Regions from separate parts of the Bradyrhizobium sp. WSM4873 genome, predicted to be linked through region 1. Evidence: predicted binding sites of a transcription regulator. Region 1 holds the regulator's gene; each other region holds the start of a gene.
The links. Region 1 encodes LexA, which represses DNA repair genes until DNA is damaged. Its sites were predicted from a motif close to TGTTCNNNNTGTGTTCNG; they were not measured.
Positions count from the first base shown of each region.

Region 2: the regulator LexA is predicted to act here: its motif matches at 3,442-3,459, upstream of AC0L21_RS24385 (YifB family Mg chelatase-like AAA ATPase).
Region 3: the regulator LexA is predicted to act here: its motif matches at 4,507-4,524, upstream of AC0L21_RS17590 (putative DNA modification/repair radical SAM protein).

Region 1 covers NZ_JBVVPS010000003.1:325,036-331,184, forward strand. The annotation lists gene AC0L21_RS08195 (nuclear transport factor 2 family protein) at 1-51, shown strand, start outside; gene AC0L21_RS08200 (DUF2171 domain-containing protein) at 137-370, shown strand; gene AC0L21_RS08205 (ComEC/Rec2 family competence protein) at 466-2,745, shown strand; gene AC0L21_RS08210 (hypothetical protein) at 2,884-3,321, opposite strand; gene lexA (transcriptional repressor LexA) at 3,795-4,496, opposite strand; gene AC0L21_RS08220 (molybdopterin molybdotransferase MoeA) at 4,672-5,883, opposite strand; gene AC0L21_RS08225 (hypothetical protein) at 6,093-6,149, opposite strand, start outside.
Region 2 covers NZ_JBVVPS010000020.1:54,145-60,293, forward strand. The annotation lists gene AC0L21_RS24375 (ATP-binding protein) at 1-1,138, opposite strand, end outside; gene AC0L21_RS24380 (hypothetical protein) at 1,279-1,746, opposite strand; gene AC0L21_RS24385 (YifB family Mg chelatase-like AAA ATPase) at 1,845-3,383, opposite strand; gene AC0L21_RS24390 (PilZ domain-containing protein) at 3,612-3,857, shown strand; gene AC0L21_RS24395 (tetratricopeptide repeat protein) at 3,938-4,723, shown strand; gene AC0L21_RS24400 (CpaE/TadZ family protein) at 4,832-6,121, opposite strand; gene AC0L21_RS24405 (CpaD family pilus assembly protein) at 6,118-6,149, opposite strand, start outside.
Region 3 covers NZ_JBVVPS010000012.1:19,656-25,804, reverse strand. The annotation lists gene AC0L21_RS17605 (error-prone DNA polymerase) at 1-2,168, opposite strand, end outside; gene AC0L21_RS17600 (Y-family DNA polymerase) at 2,165-3,757, opposite strand; gene AC0L21_RS17595 (ImuA family protein) at 3,654-4,442, opposite strand; gene AC0L21_RS17590 (putative DNA modification/repair radical SAM protein) at 4,605-5,840, shown strand; gene AC0L21_RS17585 (UdgX family uracil-DNA binding protein) at 5,840-6,149, shown strand, end outside.

The DNA.
Region 1 (6,149 bases):
GACTGGAAGATCGTCAATCACCACGCCTCGTCGCAGGCGCCGCTGGTCTGACCCGTGGGGCACACGGCATCGTCATTCTCGTGAGAGAACGAACATGCACCTCGCGCGTTGGGGTGGGCCCAACAAGGAACCCACCATGCAGAACATCGCAGAACATATGGAAGTCATCGGCGCCGACGGCGTCCATATCGGCACAGTCGACAAGGTCGAAGGCAATCGCATCAAACTGACCAAGAAGGACAGCGGCGAGGGCAGCCACAAGGGGCATCATCACTTCATCGACAAGGGCCTCGTCGCCGATATCGAGGGCAACAAGGTCCGGCTCTCGGCCAAGGCGGACGTGGCCGTGACGATGGAAGAGGAAAAGTAGCGATCGCGCCCTTTCGTTCCTGATCCGTACCGCTATCCGCCCGCCTGCACGTTCCGGTAGCTTCTGACTTCGTTGCGTATCACCGAGTGCAGAGAATGGCGGAGCCGGGCCGGCCGCTACGGTCGCAGGGGATCGCGGGGACGTGGCCCGCGGGCCGCGCCGCGTCCGCGGGCGGCCTCGCGCCTGCAGGCCTCGACCTCTGGACATCGCTCGCCGAGACCTTGCGCGCGTGGCTACGCGCCGAGGCTGGCGCTGGGCGGCTATTGCCGTGGGTGCCCGTGGCGTTTGGCTGCGGCATCGCGCTTTATTTCTCTGCCGATCACGAGCCGGTGCTGTGGGTCGTTGCAACGACCGCCAGCGCGCTCTTGCTTGGCGCGGCTCTGTTGCGGCGGAGCCGGCTGTTCGCCCCGGCCATCATGATCGCAGCGGTCGCGGCCGGCTTTGCCGTCGCGACCTGGAAGACGGCGCGCATCGCCCACCCGGTGCTGGCAAAGTCGCTCTATTCGGTGTCGTTGTCGGGCTTCGTCGAGGCTCGTGACATCCGCGAGCGGACAGATCGTTTCGTGCTGCGCGTCACCGCGATGGAGGCGCAACGCAGCGACGTCAGGCTCGAGCGCGTGCGCCTGTCGGTCCGCAAAGGCACCGCACCGGAGGTCGGTAGCTTCGTTCAGCTGAAGGCGCGGCTGATGCCGCCGCTCGCGCCGGTGCGACCCGGCAGCTACGATTTTTCGCGTGACATGTTCTTCCAGGGCATCGGCGCCTCCGGTTTTGCAATGGGCGCAATCACGGTGGCGCCGCCGCCTGAGACCGGCGGCTTGCGGCTGCGTTACGCGGCCTTCATGCAAGGCCTGCGCGATGCGATCGATGCCCGCATCCGCGCGACGCTCGACGGTGACAACAGGGCGATCGCGACCGCGCTGCTCACCGGGCGGCGCGATGCGATCACCACGCCGGTCAACGACGCCATGTTCATCTCCGGCCTCGGCCACGTGCTCTCGATCTCCGGTTATCACATGGCCGTCGTTGCCGGTGTCGTGTTCTTCGCGGTACGCGCGCTGCTCGCTCTGATTCCGGGACTGGCGGCGGGCTTCGCCATCAAGAAATGGTCGGCCGCCGCCGCGCTGGTCGCTGCTGCGTTCTACCTGCTGCTGTCGGGCGCGGAGGTCGCGACGCAAAGATCGCTCTTCATGACGGCGGTGGTGCTGATTGCGGTGATGGTCGATCGCCGCGCCATCACCTTCCGCACGCTTGCTGTGGCTGCGCTGATCGTGCTGGCGGTCGCGCCGGAAGCGCTGGTGCATCCGAGTTTTCAGATGTCGTTTGCGGCAACCCTCGGCCTGGTGGCGCTGGTGCAGATCGGCATGCCGAATTTGTTTGCCTCGCCGGACCATTCGGCGACCGCGCGCATTGCGATGTGGGGCGGCCGCGAGATCGCGATGCTGTTCATGGCTTCGCTGATTGCGGGACTTGCGACCACACCCTACGCCGCTTTCCACTTCCACCGTGTCACGCCGTTCGGCGTGCTCGCCAATCTCGGCGCGATGCCGGTGGTCTCGGCGCTGGTGATGCCGGCGGGACTGTTGGGGCTGCTTGCTGCTCCGTTCGGGCTGGACAGCGTGTTCTGGTGGCTGATGGGGATCGGCATCGACTGGATGGTCGCGGTCTCGCGCTGGGTCGCGGCCTTGCCGGGCGCGGTCGGCCGCATCCCGGCGTTCGGAATCGCGCCGCTGATCGTGGCGAGCCTGGGAATCATCGTGCTGGGCTTGTTGCGGACGCCGCTACGCTGGTCCGGCGCCCTGGTGCTGCTGGCAGCGATCCTCTGGGGACTGTCGGCGCGGCAGCCCGACATCCTGATTGCCGGGGATGGCGCGAGCGTCGCCGTGCGGGGCAAGGACGGATATCTGCACCTGATCAGGACGAACAAGGACAGCTTTCTGCTGAGGGAATGGCTCGCTGCCGACGCCGATCCCCGCGATGCGGGCAGAGCCTCGCTGGCCGATGGCGTGTCCTGTGACGAATCCGGCTGCGTGACGCCACTGGCCGACGGGAGGCTGGTCGCGCTGGCACTCCGCGTCGACGCTCTCGCGGACGATTGCAGTCGGGCCGTGCTGGTGGTGACGACACGTCCCGCGCCGCCCGATTGCGCCGCGATGGTGGTCGATCGGCGGCGGCTCGCCAGCCAGAGCGCGCTGGCGCTGGCGCAGCGTGGCGACGGTTTTGCGGTTCAGGCGGTGAGGGCGAGAGGCACGAGCCGCCCCTGGTTGCCGGCCGGCGCCGGCGAGGGTGATTTCGACGGCAGCCTCGCGCCAAAGACGACCGCGTCCCGCATCAAGGACGCAACGCCGGCGGAGACGGACTTGCAGGCCGACGATTGATCTGATGGTGCGGAGCAACGCAGTGGATCGGTGCGTCCGCTCGGATTCGCTGGGCGCAAACTACACCATCTCGCCGGCCACGGCCGGCGATGGCGATTCAATCCTGACCTCCGACCTCGTAGCCGGAGGGCGGCTGTTTCAGCCGATCGGCAGGTGCGTGACGGTAGGCTGCCTGCTGTCGGCGATGATCTGCGCCTTGTGCTCGCGCTCGGTGACCGACTGAGTCACCGGCAGTTGCAGCACGGTCGCCCGCTGGCCTTCGACGAGCTGCGTCACCAGGACATATTTGCCGTCGGGGAATTCGATCGCGTCGTGATGGCGGTCGGGAACGTGCGGATCGATTTTGCCGAACTTGCCCACGCGGGAATTGATGGTGCGCGTCCAGATCCAGCGATTGTCGTAGCGGACGTCGTCGGCGAAGGCGAGCTCCGTTCCCGGCAGCAGGCAGACGGCAACGGACGGATCGGCTGCGGAGGCGAAGCCGCGCGTCGAGGTGCCGCGGAAGCTTGTCGTGACGATCGTCTCGCCGACTTCGGCGGGGCGCGACGCGACGGCATGTAGGCTGTAGTCACACATCGGGTGCTCCTCATGCTGGGATAGCAACCCGCGTCTCTTATCGAGGCGCAGGCCTCTATCAGAGTGGAAGCACGAAAGCTCTGCTTGGTTGTGGGCAAATCTGCGGCTGGCTTCCGCAAGCCGCGATCACATTATCTTTCCCGAATTCAATAGGAACAAAGCCCGTTGCGATGCATTCGGGAGGCGCATGCGCGAATATTGCCGGCTTGGCTGCGGCGGGCGAACTTGATCGCTGGATGGTGTTTCCTCGAACACGCGAGCCGCGACGCGGTGCCATTTGAAGCGGTGCTGTTTCGGTGCTGTTTCCTGGGCGTCGCGAGGAGCCAGCGCCGGAGGAGGGGCCGGATAGTCTGTGCAGAACCAGAACGACTATCCAGCCGGAGCGGACGATGATCCGCTCCAATCTCTGACCGGCGATGCCGGTCGGAAGCGCGCGAGGCGCCAAGCACTTCAGGTATGAAGCACTTCCGGTATCAGTACTTCCGGTAAAGCCCGATCAGCTTGCCCTGAATCTTCACCCGGTTGGGCGGCAGGATGCGGACCTCATAGGCTGCGTTGGCGGGCTCGAGCGCGATCGAGGCGCCGCGACGGCGGAAGCGCTTCAGCGTCGCTTCCTCGTCGTCGATCAGCGCCACCACGATGTCACCGGTATCGGCGCTCTCGTTGCGCTGGATCAGCGCCATGTCGCCGTCGAGGATGCCGGCCTCGACCATGGAATCGCCGCGCACTTCGAGCGCGTAATGCTCGCCGGAGCCGAGCATGTCAGGCGGTACGCTGATAGTATGGCTGCGGGTCTGCAACGCCTCGATCGGCGTGCCGGCCGCGATGCGGCCCATCACCGGCACCGCCACGGGACGCTCGCCCTCGTCAGCCGGCAGGCTGGAGCTCGCACGCACCTTGCCGAGATTGCCCTCGATGACGCTCGGCGTGAAGCCGCGTCGGCTGCCTGCGGCTGCCTGGAGCTCCGGCAGCTTGATGACTTCAATCGCACGGGCGCGGTTGGGCAGGCGTCGGATGAAGCCACGCTCCTCGAGCGCCGTGATCAGGCGATGGATGCCCGACTTCGAGCGCAGATCGAGCGCATCCTTCATCTCGTCGAAGGAGGGCGGCACGCCGCTTTCCTTCAGACGTTCACTGATGAACCGCAGAAGCTCGTATTGTTTGCGCGTTAACATCTCGACCAAAGTCCCCCGGTTGATGTCGTCCGATTCCGAGACGCTGAATTCGGCTATAAGCCGCTACATGCTCGAAACAAATCATGAACGGACACTATATGTTCGATACATGTTCCGCAACTGCTTAATTTACCGTGAACAGAGCAAAGTTCGCGGAACGCGCATTGCCGGACGCTCAGACGGGGAGCCGCAACACTTCGCAAGCCGTGCCGGCTTCGGCCTTCGGCGCGAACGGTGCGCGCACGAGAAGTACCTGTGCTGCAGCGAGATTCGCAAGCAGCGAAGAGTCCTGATGATTGACGGGAAGAACGACGCGCGTGCCATCGTCACGCTCCTCCAGATGCGCGCGCAGATAGTCCTCGCGCTGGTCGTTGGTGCCGACGTCGCGGCCGAGCACGGCGCGTTCACGGTGATGGTGAATCACCGAACGGCCCGACAGGGCGCGAATCAGCGGCACCATGAACAGGAAAGCGCACACATAGGACGACACGGGATTGCCCGGCAGGCCGATCACACCCATTGCGCCGAGCCGTCCGTGCATCATCGGCTTGCCTGGCCGCATCGCGATCTTCCAGAACGCTATCGCGATGCCTTCGTCCCGCAGCGCCTGCTGGACCAGATCGTGGTCGCCGACCGATGCGCCGCCGGTCGTGATCAGGACGTCGGCGCCGCTCTCACGGGCGCTGCGGATGCCGGCGGTGGTCGCCTCCAGCGTGTCGGCGGCAATACCGAGGTCGATGGTCTCGGCGCCCTCGCTGCGGGCGAGCGCGTGCAGGGCGTAGCCGTTGGAATAGACGATCTGGCCGTGGCCGGGCGTGGTGCCCGGCATCACCAGCTCGTCGCCCGTGGCGAGAATCGCGACTTTCGGACGCCTGAAAACGGCAAGGTGCGGATGATTCATGCCGGCGGCGAGCGCGAGGTCGCGCTCGGTGAGACGGCTTCCCTTGCGCAGGAGCACGTCGCCCTCGCGGAAATCGATACCGGCTGGGCGGATGTGCCGTCCGGCGATCGCGGCTTCCTTGATCGTGATACGTTTGCCGGCGACAACAGTGTCTTCCTGGATCACGACGGCATCCGCGCCACCGGGAATGACGCCGCCCGTGAAGATCCGTACGGCCTCGCCGGCGCCGACCCTCCCGGCGAACGGTCGGCCCGCCGCGACTTCGCCGATGACGGTGAGCTCCGAATCGATCGTCGCGGCGTCGGCCGCCCGCACCGCGTAACCGTCCATCGCCGACATCGCCTGCGGCGGCTGCGTGCGCCGCGCCGCGACGTCACGCGCGAGCACGCGATGGTAGGCCTCGTCGAGCGAAATCATTTCTTCCGGCAGTGGCTCTGCATCCGCCAGCACCGCGGCGAGCGCGTCGGAAACCGGCATCAAGGCCACGGCGAAAACTCCTGCTCGGCACGTTCGGGCGAATGTTCCGCAAGTCTTCTAGCCGAGCGCGGGCGCAGAGGCAAAAACGGGGGCAGTCATCCCGCCGCTTCGCATCGTTCCGGAAGCCGGGATCAAGCGCGTCGCGGCATGATCCGAAGAACGTGAGAGATCGGCAGGAAAGTGGTCATCGAAGCCACGAAATCACCGGCCTGCATCGATCAGCTGCCTGCCTGCCCGGATGTTACGTCGGGCGCCTTGGATCCCTTATCCTTGTC
Region 2 (6,149 bases), on a different contig from region 1:
GCCAGATGCCGGGCTCGACGATCAGCGCGACGCCGCCGCTCGCAGTGAACTTGATGGCGTTGCCCGCGAGGTTGAGCAGCACCTGGCGCAGCCGCGCGGCATCGCCGACCACTTCGAGCGGCAGCCGTTCGTCGACATAGGCGGCGATCTCGAGCTGCTTCGCCTGCGCGCGGGGCGCGAGCAGCTCGGTGATGTCCTCGATCAGGCCTGAGAGCGCGAAGGGACGCTGCTCGAGATCGAGCTTGCCGGCTTCGATCTTGGAATAGTCGAGCAACTCCTCGATCAGCGCCATCAGCGCTTCGCCCGAGGTCTTCACGGCCCTGGCGTAGGTCGACTGCTCCGGCGTCAGGGAGGTGTCGAGCAGCAGCCCGCCCATGCCGATGATGCCGTTGAGCGGCGTGCGGATCTCGTGCGAGGCCATGGCCAGGAAGCGCGATTTCGCCCGGTTGGCGGCGTCGGCCTGATCGCGGGCGTCGGACAGCGCACGCTCGGTCTCGGTGCGGTCGGTGACATCGCGTCCGACGCTTTGCAATTCGGCGGGTTGGCCGGCATCGACGCGGACATAGCCTTCGCGCCAGGCGATCCAGCGCCCGCCAAGCGGCGTTGCGATCTTCTGGTCGTGAATCCGCGTTCCGTTGCTCTCGCGGGCGCTGTCGCCCTGCTCCAGCACGTCGAAATCAAAGCGCGTGCCGACCAGCGCGCGGCGCGCCTGTCTGGCAAGCGCGCAATAGGCGTCGTTGGCGAACGTGATGCGGCCGCTCGTGTCACGCAGCACGATCAGATCGCCCTGCTGTTCGAACAGGCTGCGAGCGCGTTCTTCGGCTTCCTTCAGCTCCCAATTGCGGTCGATCAGCGTTTCGTTGTGGGCGGCCAGTGCACGCATCCGCTTGTTGACGAAGCGCAGGCGCATGCTGAGCGTGGCGAGGCCGAGGCAGGCGAGCGCGAACAGGAAGCTGACGCCGATCGCAAACGCATTGGGATCGTAGCCGGACGTCTCGGACCGGCTGCCGGAGACAAACCCATAGGCGCCGCCGAAGGTCGCCGAGAAGATCATGATGGAGCGGATCGCGAAGGCGATTCTGGGGTACTGTCGCCTGAAGCGGCGCATGCGCACCTTGATCCGGAACGTCCGATCCATCGCCACCGACCCGACTCTTTTCGTAAAAACCTGTGCTCGCTGTAAACGACGATGTGCCGCCGACCTTGCGAACAGTTTGAGGTGTCGCGACCGCCTCCAAACAGGGTTGACGAGGCGTTAACGGCGCAAAGCGAGGCGGCTCAAAGCGAGGCGGCCTGGAGATGACGGTGGCCGCCGCGGGCGCCGACGATTAGCGCCGCGGCCTCGCGCTGCGAGAAGGTTTTCGAGCGCACATAGACGCGGTAATCCGCCGGCCCTTCGGTGGAGAGATAGACCACCTGGCCGCCGTCGACGGGCTGCGCGGCAATCGAGATCAGGCGCGTCGAGGGGTTGGCCTGGCAGGACTCCGATTCCGACCCGAGGCCGTCGTCGACGACCGCGAAGTCGGCAGCGTCCGCATCCTCGGTGATCTGAACCCGCACCGTGGCGCGCGCGGGATCATCCGTGAAGGCGACATGCACGCCGGCGGTCCAGAACAGCGACGTCAGCTCGACCGAGGTGTCGCCGAGGGCGATGCAGGGATGCGAGACCGATCCGATCTCGCTGCGGGCAAACACCGCGGCCGCCAAAACGGGAATAACCGAGGCCAGGATATTGAAACGCAACATGACACGCTACTCGCCGGGCCCCGTACGGGAACTGATGGGCCTTATGGTTTGCAGAGCGTAAAGGAAACTCGTTACCGCCGGGTTGATGCGCGGAATGATCACGCCAGCTGCCGCACATCCTCCGCGAGTGCGCGATAGGACAGTGCTTCGGCCAGATGCAGCCGGCCGATCTTGTCGGCGCCGTCGAGATCGGCCAGCGTGCGCGCCACCCGCAGCACGCGGTGATAGCCACGCGCCGACAGCCGCATGGTCTCGGCGGCGTCGCGCAGCAGCTTCTGGCCTTGCGCATCCGGCTTGGCGATCTCCTCCAGCACCGAGGCCGGGGCTTCGGCGTTGGTGCGAACCTTCGGCAGGCCGGCGTCCGCGTAGCGCGCGAGCTGGATGTCGCGCGCGGCGGCCACGCGCGCGGCGACTTCGGCCGAACCCTCCGCCGGCGGCGGCAGGATCAAATCGGCCGCGGTCACCGCGGGAACCTCGATGCGCAAATCGATGCGGTCCATCAGCGGCCCCGAGATGCGGGCCTGGTAGTCGCCCGTGCAGCGATCGATGCGACCGCGCTTGCAGGCATAGCCGGGCTCGAACGCATTGCCGCAGCGGCAGGGATTCATCGCGGCGACCAGCATGAAGCGCGCGGGATAGGTGACGCGGTGGTTGGCGCGGGAGACCGAGACCTCGCCGTTCTCCAGCGGCTGGCGCAGCGAATCCAGCACGCGCGGATCGAATTCGGGGAGCTCGTCGAGGAACAGCACGCCCTGATGCGCGAGCGAGATCTCGCCGGGCCGTGCGCGCATGCCGCCGCCGGTAAGCGCGGCCATGCTGGCGGAATGATGCGGCGAGCGAAACGGCCGCCGCGCCGTCAGCGCGCCGCCCTCGATCTCGCCGGCAACAGAGGCGATCATCGAAACCTCGAGCAACTCGCCCGGTGACAACGGTGGCAGGATCGAGGGCAGGCGTGCCGCCAGCATCGATTTGCCGGCGCCGGGCGCGCCGATCATGAGCAGGTGATGACCGCCGGCGGCCGCGATCTCCAGCGCCCGCTTGGCGCTCTCCTGGCCCTTGATGTCGCGCAGGTCGAGGGGCGAGCTTGCTGCTTCATGCACCTTCGGCACCGGCCGCGACAGCACCTGCGTTCCCTTGAAATGGTTCGCGATCTGGATCAGTGAACTTGCGGCGATGATCTGGATGTCCGGGCTCGCCCATGCCGCTTCCGAGCCGCAAGCCGCCGGACAGATCAGCCCCTCCTCGCGCACATTGGCGCCGATTGCGGCAGGAAGGACACCGGCCACCGGCGCGATCGATCCGTCGAGGCCAAGCTCACCCAGAACGGTGAAGCCGGTCAGTGCATCCGGTGGAATCGCGCCGATCGCCCCCATCAGCCCGAGCGCGATCGGCAGGTCATAATGGCTGCCTTCCTTGGGCAGATCGGCGGGCGCGAGATTGACGGTGATCCGCCGCGCCGGCAGCGCCAGCCCCGAGGCGATCAGCGCCGAGCGGACCCGCTCGCGCGCCTCCGACACCGCCTTGTCCGGGAGACCGACGATCGCGAAGGCCGGCAGACCGGGCGCGACCTGCACCTGCACGTCGACCGCGCGGGCCTCGATCCCCTCAAAGGCGACGGTAGAAACCCGCTGAACCATGCCCGAACCAGCCTGCCCTTTTGCACAATTAGGGGTAGCAGAGCGGGCCAGTCCTTGCAAGAACAATACGGGAACGTGTTGAGGGGGCCTGGAAGGCCCTAACCGATCGTAAACACGACGAAGACACTACGCCTCGAATGCAAGCTGCTCTGCTCAGCACATTCCAACGAATGTCCGCTACTCCTAGGGGTGCGGGATGGGCCGTGGTCTAACGGGTGAACAATTCAAATGCTTGCAAATCGCCGGAGAAGCGAACGACGGATGTGCACGCGGCTCGCCAAGATTCATTTTGGCGCGGGTTCGCTGCCGCGGGACTGCACGATCACCGATATTTCGGATGGCGGCGTGAAAGTAGTGGCGGAATTTCTGGAAGTGCCGCCGCAATTCACCATCATCTTCGCACCCGACTATTCCCGCCAGTGCCGCCTGCGCTGGCGCATCGGCTGCGAGTTCGGCGCTGAATTCACCGACTGAGCCATCGGAAGCGCCCCGCCTTAACGGGACTTTAGCGTTAATCGGTAAGCATCTCTGATCAGTCGCCGAGTGATCAGAGTATGTCCAAGCGTTCGTCCGTCGCCTCTCCTCCGGCGAGATATCTGTTTTCCGCGCTTCTGATCCTGGCCCTCGGCGGCTGTCAGACCACCGGCATCGAAGACATCACCGGCGCGCTCGGCGGAAAGTCGGACACGGCTGGCAGGGCCGACACCAAGCCCGACGTGAGGCCGGACATGGACGCGCTGCGCGAGCGCTATCGTGCCAAACCTGGCGATCCCAACATCGCGCTCGAATACGGCAAGGCGTTGCGTCAGACCGGCCAGCGCGCGCAGGCGCTCGCGGTGCTGGAGCAGGCCGTGCTCACCCATTCCAACAACAAGGCGCTGCTCGCCGGCTATGGCCGCGCGCTCGCCGACAGCGGCAGTTTCCAGCAGGCGTTCGACGTCCTCGGTCGCGCGCATTCGCCCGAGGATCCCGACTGGCATATTCTGTCGGCGCAGGGCGCCGCGCTCGATCAGCTCGGCCGCAACGAGGAAGCGCAGCAATACTACGCCGCCGCGCTGAAGATCGTGCCGGACGAGCCGTCGGTGCTGTCCAATCTCGGACTGTCCTACATGCTGCAGAACAATCTGCCGCGGGCGGAGGAAACGATGCGCCGTGCGCACGCGCGCAATCCCGCCGATTCGCGCGTGCGCGCCAATCTCGCGCTCGTGCTGGGACTGGAAGGAAAGCAGGCGGAGGCCGAGACCATCGTGAAGGCCGACCTGCCGCCGGATCAAGCGGCGGCAAAGGTCACGGCGCTGCGGCAATTGCTGGTGAAGAAGCAGCAGCGGGCGGAGAAGTAACCGGCTCGTTCCTGAGCTCGACAGATTGAGCCTCGCCGAGCGCACCGAGGGAGGTGCGTTCCCTCCCCCACAAGGGGGGAGGGAACGGAGAGAGTTCAGCTCTCGTCCCTACGACGCCTTGCGATGCGGGGCTGATCCGCGCCCCGACCTGCCCTTCAGCTTCTTCAGCAGCGGGCCGAGCAGCGAGCGCTTCGGCTTCTTCACCTCGCCGCGCCCGGCAAGGCGGTTCGCCATGTTCTGGAACAGCTCGGTGGTGCGGTGGCTCTTGGAGACCTCCGCGATCATCTGGCCGTTGTTGGCCGCGGTCGAGAACAGCTTCGAATCGAACGGGATCACCGCGATAGGCTGGCTCTCCATGGTCTTGGCGAAGGCCTTGACCTCGATCTCCGCACGCTTGGGCATGCCGACCTGGTTGATGCAGTAGAGCGGTGGCCGGTCGTTCGGCCGCGCCGCCTTCAACACGTTCAGCATGTTCTTGGTGTTGCGCAGGTTCGCAAGATCGGGCTCGGCCACGATCACGATGTCGTCCGCGTTGACCAGCGCGCGTCGGGTCCAGCCGGACCATTGGTGGGGAACGTCGAGCACGATGCAGGGCGTGGTCATCCGTAGCGTGTCGAACACCGCGTCGAAGGCCTCCGCGCCGAAATCGTAGACGCGGTCGAGGGTGGCAGGCGCAGCAAGGAGGCTGAGCCGCTCGGTGCATTTGGAGAGCAGACGCTCCATCAGGGCCGTGTCCGGCCGGTCCTGTGACAGCACCGCATTGGCGATGCCCTGCACCGGGTCCTGGTTGTAGTCGAGACCCGCGGTACCGAAGGCGAGGTCGAGATCGATCACGACGGAATCGAGCGCGAGGTCGCGGGCGATGGTCCAGGCCACGTTGTGCGCGACGGTGGAGGCACCGACACCGCCCTTGGCGCCGACCACCGCGATGACGCGGCCGGTGATGATGGTTTCGGACGCCGAGAACAGGCTGCAGATCGAGCGGACGACGTCGAGCGTTTCGACCGGTCCCACCACATAGTCGTTGACGCCGCGGCGGACCAGCTCGCGATAGGGCGCGGTGTCGTTGGGATTGCCGATCACGACCACACGGGTGCCGGGATCGCAGACGCCGGCGAGGTCGTCGAGGCCCTCGAGGATGTCGCGCGTGCCGTCGGATTCGATCACGATGACGTTCGGCGTCGGCATCGTTTCATAGACTTCGATGGCCGCAGCGAGGCCGCCGTCCTTGGCGGTGAGATGCGCCTTGGCGAGACGGCGATCCTGCCCGGCCGCGGTCACCGCGGCGAGCGTCTGCTCGGTCTCGCAAAAGGCCTGCACGGAGATGCGAGGAACCGGCGCAATGTGTTCCTCGGGGTGCTGCGGATCGTCCGCTTCTTCGTCGTGGACGCGTGTCATCTGCCTGTGTCGCTGAGTTTGGCCTTGT
Region 3 (6,149 bases), on a different contig from region 1:
AAGTTCGGATCGTAGCCGCGCGCGACCATGTTGCCGATCAGCTTCTCCTCGTATTGGCCGATGGTGCCGACATTGCGGAAGGTCGCCATCGAGCGGCGCAGGCCGTTGGCTTCCTCGGAGGTGAATTTTGCCGCCTCGATCGCAATGCGCATCGCCTGCTCCTGGAACAGCGGCACGCCCAACGTTTTGTGCAGCACATTGTAAAGCTCGTCCTTGTCGCCATGCTCCGGTGACGGCGACGGATAGCTTACCTTTTCCAGGCGGTTCCGCCGCCGCAAATACGGATGCACCATGTCGCCCTGGATCGGTCCCGGCCGCACGATCGCGACTTCGATGACGAGGTCGTAAAAGGTCCGTGGCTTCAGCCGCGGCAGCATGTTCATCTGGGCGCGGCTCTCGACCTGGAACACGCCGAGCGACTCCCCGTCGCACAGCATGTCGTAGACTTTGGAATCATCCTGCGGGACGCTCGCCAGCATCCAGCGTTCACCCTTGTGCTGCTCGATCAGATCAAAGCACTTGCGGATGCAGGTGAGCATGCCCAGCGCGAGCACGTCGACCTTCATCATGCTGAGCGCGTCGACATCGTCCTTGTCCCATTCGATGAAGGTGCGATCATCCATCGCGGCATTGCCGATCGGCACATAGGTGTCGAGCCGGTCTTGCGTGAGCACATAGCCGCCGACATGCTGGGACAGATGACGCGGGAATTCGATCAGCTCGGTCGCGAGCTCGACCGCGAGGTTGATCATGGAATTTTGCGGATCGAGGCCGGCCTGCCTGACCTGCATGTCGTTGAGGCCCTTGCCCCAGCTTCCCCAGACGGTGTCGGCGAGTGCCGCGGTGACATCCTCGGTCAGGCCCAGCGCCTTGCCGACGTCGCGGATGGCGCTGCGCGGGCGATAATGAATGACGGTGGCGATGATTGCGGCGCGATGGCGGCCGTAACGGCGATAGACATATTGCATCACCTCCTCGCGCCGCGAATGCTCGAAATCGACGTCGATGTCGGGCGGCTCCAGCCGCTCCTTGGAGATGAAGCGCTCGAACAGCAGATCGACTTTGGTCGGGTCGACCGAGGTGATGCCGAGCACGTAACAGACCGCCGAATTCGCCGCCGATCCCCGCCCCTGGCATAAAATGTTCTGGCTGCGCGCGTAATGCACGATGTCGTGCACGGTGAGGAAGTAATGCGCGTATTTCAGTTCGGCAATCAGCGCGAGCTCTTTCTTCAGGGTGGCGCGCAGCTTGTCGTCGATCTCGCCGCCAAAATATTTGTCGACACCCGCCCAGGTCAAATCCTCCAGATGCCCTTGCGCGGTCTTGCCCCGTGGTACCGGCTCATCCGGATACTGGTATTTGAGCTGGTCGAGCGAGAAGGCGATCTTGTCCGCAAAACGCATGGTCTCCGCGGCAGCCTCAGGGAAATCGCGGAACAGCCGCGCCATCTCCCTGGGCGCCTTCAGAAACCGTTCTGCATTGCCTTCCAGCTTCCGGCCGACCGCCTCGATCGTGGTCTTTTCCCGGATGCAGGTCAGCACGTCCTGGAGGGGACGGCGCGCGGGGTGGTGATAGAGCACCTCGTTGGTCGCAAGCAGCGGTACTTTTGCTTTTGAGGCGAGATCATCGAGCTGCGCGAGGCGGCGGCGGTCGTCACCGCGATAGACCAGGCTCGCCGCCAGCCACACGCCCTCGGCGCGACTTGCCTTCAGCTTGGCGAGGGTGTCCTGCGCTTGCGCCGTATCGAAGCGATGCGGCAGCGTCAGGATCAGGAGCTGGCCTTCGGAAAACGCAAGGAGATCGGCGAAGGTGAGATGGCATTCGCCCTTCGCGATCCGCGTGATGTCGTCGCCGCGCTTGCCCCGGGTGAGAAGCTGGCACAGCCGGCCATAGGCGGCGCGGTCACGCGGATAGACCAGGATATCCGGCGTGCCGTCGATGAAGACGATGCGGGTGCCGATCAGAAGCTTCGGCTTGTGCAGCACCTTGTCATTGTCGAGCTCCTTGTAGGCGCGTACCACACCGGCGAGCGTGTTGTGGTCGGCGATGCCGATCACGGGAATGCCGAGCTTGCTGGCCTGGTGCACATAGGCGCGCGGATCCGAGCCGCCGCGCAGGAAGGAGAAATTCGTGGTGATGCCGATCTCGGCATAAGCGGGTATGTTCATGCGAAGAGACCGTGCACATACCAACCGGGAGGAGCGGGCTTGCCGTCGCCGTCGAAGCACTCCCCCTCGTAAAGACCGTCGCGAAAGATCCAGAAGCGCAGGCCCTCGGCATCCTCGATACGGAAATAGTCCCGCGTCAGTTGCTTGCCGTCCTGCCGCCACCATTCCATGGCGATGCGCTCGGGGCCTTCCACCCGCACCACCGCATGCTGCGCGCGGCGCCAGGTGAATTGATGCGGCGGCCCGTCGGGCACGGTCGCGAACGGCACATTGATCGGTTCAGGCTTGTCGAACAGCCGCAACGGACGCAATGGCGGCTCAGTCTCGGTGCGCGCGGGCCATTCGGCCTGCATGGCCACGGCGAGATGATGCTGCGCCGGCGCGGCCAGCACCGCACATTCGGGGATATGCGTATCCTGCGGCAGATGCACGACGACGCGCTTTCCGCCGATGCGCGCGGCGATGCGGTCGATCAGCGCGGCAAGCTCGTCATTGTCGTGGACATGGGCGTCGAGATCGCGCTGCTCCTGCACCACGATCTCGGTGCGGCTTGCCGACAGCCGCACCATGTCGAAGCCGAAGCCGGGATCGAGCGGGTCGACGAGGGCATCGAGACGCTCGCGGAACAGCCGGTCGACGACCGCGCTCCGCGTCACGGGACGTCCAGTCTCGACCATGATCGCGCGCACCGCGCCATCGGCCCGGAAGAATGTGGCCTCCAGCCGGCGCGCGCCCTTGCCCTGCTTCTCCATCGACGCAATCAACGTATCCGCCAGACGCGACAGCGTCATCGCGATCATGGTGTCGGTCGCGATCGGCTCGGCAAAGCGTTTCTCCACGATGTAATCGGGCAGCGGCTTTCGTGGATTGATCGGCGCATCGCCCTGCCCCAGCGCATGCGCGAGCAGCGTGGAGAACCGCGCACCGAACCGCGCCGTGATTTCGCTCGGCGTGCGCGAGGCAACATCGCCGATCGTCTTCAAGCCGGCGCGGCGCAAACCGGTGCTGATGGTCTCGCCCGCGCCGAGCGCGGACACCGGAAACCGGCTGATTGCCGCCGCCTCCCCGCCATCGGCAACGATGGTCCCTGATGATTGCCGCGTCAGCGTGCGCGCGCAGACCGAGGTGCCGGCGATCGCCGCGCTGACGGCAAAGCCCTGGCGATCGAGGGCACGGACAAGGGTTTGCAACAGCGCAGCCTCGCCGCCAAACAGATGCGCGCAGCCGGTGATGTCGAGAAACAACCCGTGCGGCGGATCGAGCGCTACAAGCGGCGTGAAGCGGTCGCACCAGTCGGCGATGTCGCCGATCGTCTTCGCATCAGCCACGGCATCGGCGTCGAACACCTTTAGATCCGGACACATCGCCCGGGCATTGGCCAGGGGCTGGCCGATATGCAGACCGAGGCGCTCGGCCGCCTCGTCCAGCGCATGGATCACCAGCGCGTTGCTGTCCTTGGCAACGACGATGCTGGGTGCATTATTTTCATGCAGTCCGACGTTGCCGAAGAACCGCTGGATCCGATCGATGGGCAGGCGCGGCAGCCACAGGCTGAGGATACGCCGACGATTCAGAGAACTGGCACTCATCACATTTCCATTCCATGATCCACCGGCCGCACGGGCCATGACGATTGCGCAGGAGCTCGGCATCGAAGCGCGGCGCCCCCCAAGCGCTCCACATCGCGCCCGGCGACGAATGCGCCGCGCGAAGCATCCATCTGGTCTCGGCGGTTGAGGGCAAAGGTTGCGCGGCCATCCGCAGCAGCAAGCCGGTGACACCAGAAGACTGCGCAGCCAGCGTCAGCTTGCGGCTCGCCACAAGATCAAACTGCCTGGTCTCGCCCCAGAGCTCGAGCACGACGGCGCCCAGCGCATCGCAGGCGAGCGCATCGGCCGACGTCCGCAGCGCACTCTCCACGTCGGCGGCGCGCACCATCACCATGCGGCGCGGATCGAGACCGATCTCGGCGAGCCCGCTCATCGACAGCGCGCCGGCTTCAATGTCCGAAAAATCCTGCCGCACCCACAGCAGCGGTTTGCGTGCCGTCATGCGCCCCGCAAGTCCGGTGACAAAGCCGGTCGCGGCCGCGCCCTGACGTCCTTCGCAAAATACCTCGTGGATTGCCGCGCGTGCGAGCCCGCCCTTCAGCGCGCTGTCGACTTCGCTATGGCCGAGCGCGACACGGTCGCGATGATGCACGACCTCCGCCGTCTCGATGCGCTCGATCTGGCCGCGCAAGGCTGCAAGCGCGCTTGTTCGTGCGCCGCTCATATACGCCGCTCCTCAAGGGTGATTGCCGGTGGCTCTCAAAAAGAGAACCAGCGGCTAGCTCATTTGTTCATGATATGTTCTAATATAAAGCTAACGACACCCCGGGAGTCAATCGAATTGGCGGGCCTTGGGATTCATGAGCTGAATCAAAGGGATTCCGATATGGACGTGCAACGCAAGCTGGAAATCCTGGCGGACGCCGCCAAGTACGACGCGTCCTGCGCCTCCAGCGGCACCGAGAGGCGGGATTCCAGCGACGGCAAGGGCATGGGCTCGACCGCGCCCGGCATGGGCATCTGCCATTCCTACGCGCCGGACGGCCGGTGCATTTCGCTGCTCAAGGTGCTGCTGACCAACGCCTGCAATTACGACTGCCTCTATTGCGTCAACCGGGCCTCCTCCAACGTGCCGCGTGCCCGCTTCACCATCGACGAAGTCGTCAAGCTGACGCTCGACTTTTACCGGCGCAATTACATCGAAGGACTGTTTCTCTCCTCCGGCATCATCCGCAACCCCGACTACACCATGGAGCAGGTGGTGAGCGTCGCGCGCAAACTGCGCGAGGAGCATCACTTCCGCGGCTACATCCATCTCAAGACTATCCCCGAGGCCGACGATGCATTGATCTCCGAGGCCGGCAAATATGCCGACCGTCTCTCCATAAACATCGAGATGCCACAGGAGACGAGCCTGCAGCAATTCGCGCCCGAGAAAGACGTGCGCGCGATCCGCCGCACCATGGGCCGGCTGCGGCTGAAGCTGGACGAGGCCGAGGAAAGCCGCAGCGCGAAGACGAAAGCCAAGCCGCAGCGCTTCGCGCCGGCCGGCCAGAGCACGCAGATGATCGTCGGCGCCGACGCGGCCTCCGACCACACCATCCTCCACACCAGCGCCAATCTCTACGGTTCATATCGGCTGAGGCGCGTCTATTATTCCGCGTTCAGTCCGATCCCCGATGCCAGCCGCGCGCTGCCTCTGCGCGCGCCGCCCTTGCTGCGCGAGCACCGACTCTATCAGGCCGATTGGCTGATGCGGTTCTACGGCTTCGACGTCGGCGAGATCGTCGACGACAGCGCGATGCTGCCGCTCGACATCGATCCAAAACTCGCCTGGGCGCTGCGCCACCGCGACCGCTTCCCGCTCGACGTCAACCGCGCCAGCCGCGAAGAATTGTTGCGCGTGCCGGGCTTCGGCACCAAGGCGGTCGAGCGCATCATCGCGACGCGACGCACGACCACGATCCGCATCGCCGATCTCGCGCGGCTGCATGTGCCCCGCAACAAGGCGCTGCCGTTCATCGTCCTCAGCGATCACCGGCCCGCGCCACATCGCCTCGACGAGGCACGGCTGATCGAACGATTCAAGCCGAAGGCAACACAACTGGGATTTGGCTTCTGATGCAGTACATCACCCTCGAGAACGAAACCGATTTCGACGGCTGGCGCAAAGCCGCGCGTAGCCTCGTGCTTCATCAGGTGAAACCGGCCGATGTCACCTGGGCCGTGCAGGGCGGCGAAGCGGAGCTGTTCGCGACGCCCTCGCCGTCTCCTCCGCCGCCGGCGGCTGGCGACGGCACCTTCAACGTGCCTGCAAAATTCGTCGAGCTCGCCAAGGCCGCGATCCTGCATCGCGATCCCGAGCGTTTCGCGATCCTCTATCGCCTGCTGTTTCGGCTGAAGGGCAATCACGACCTCATCGAGGTCGCGA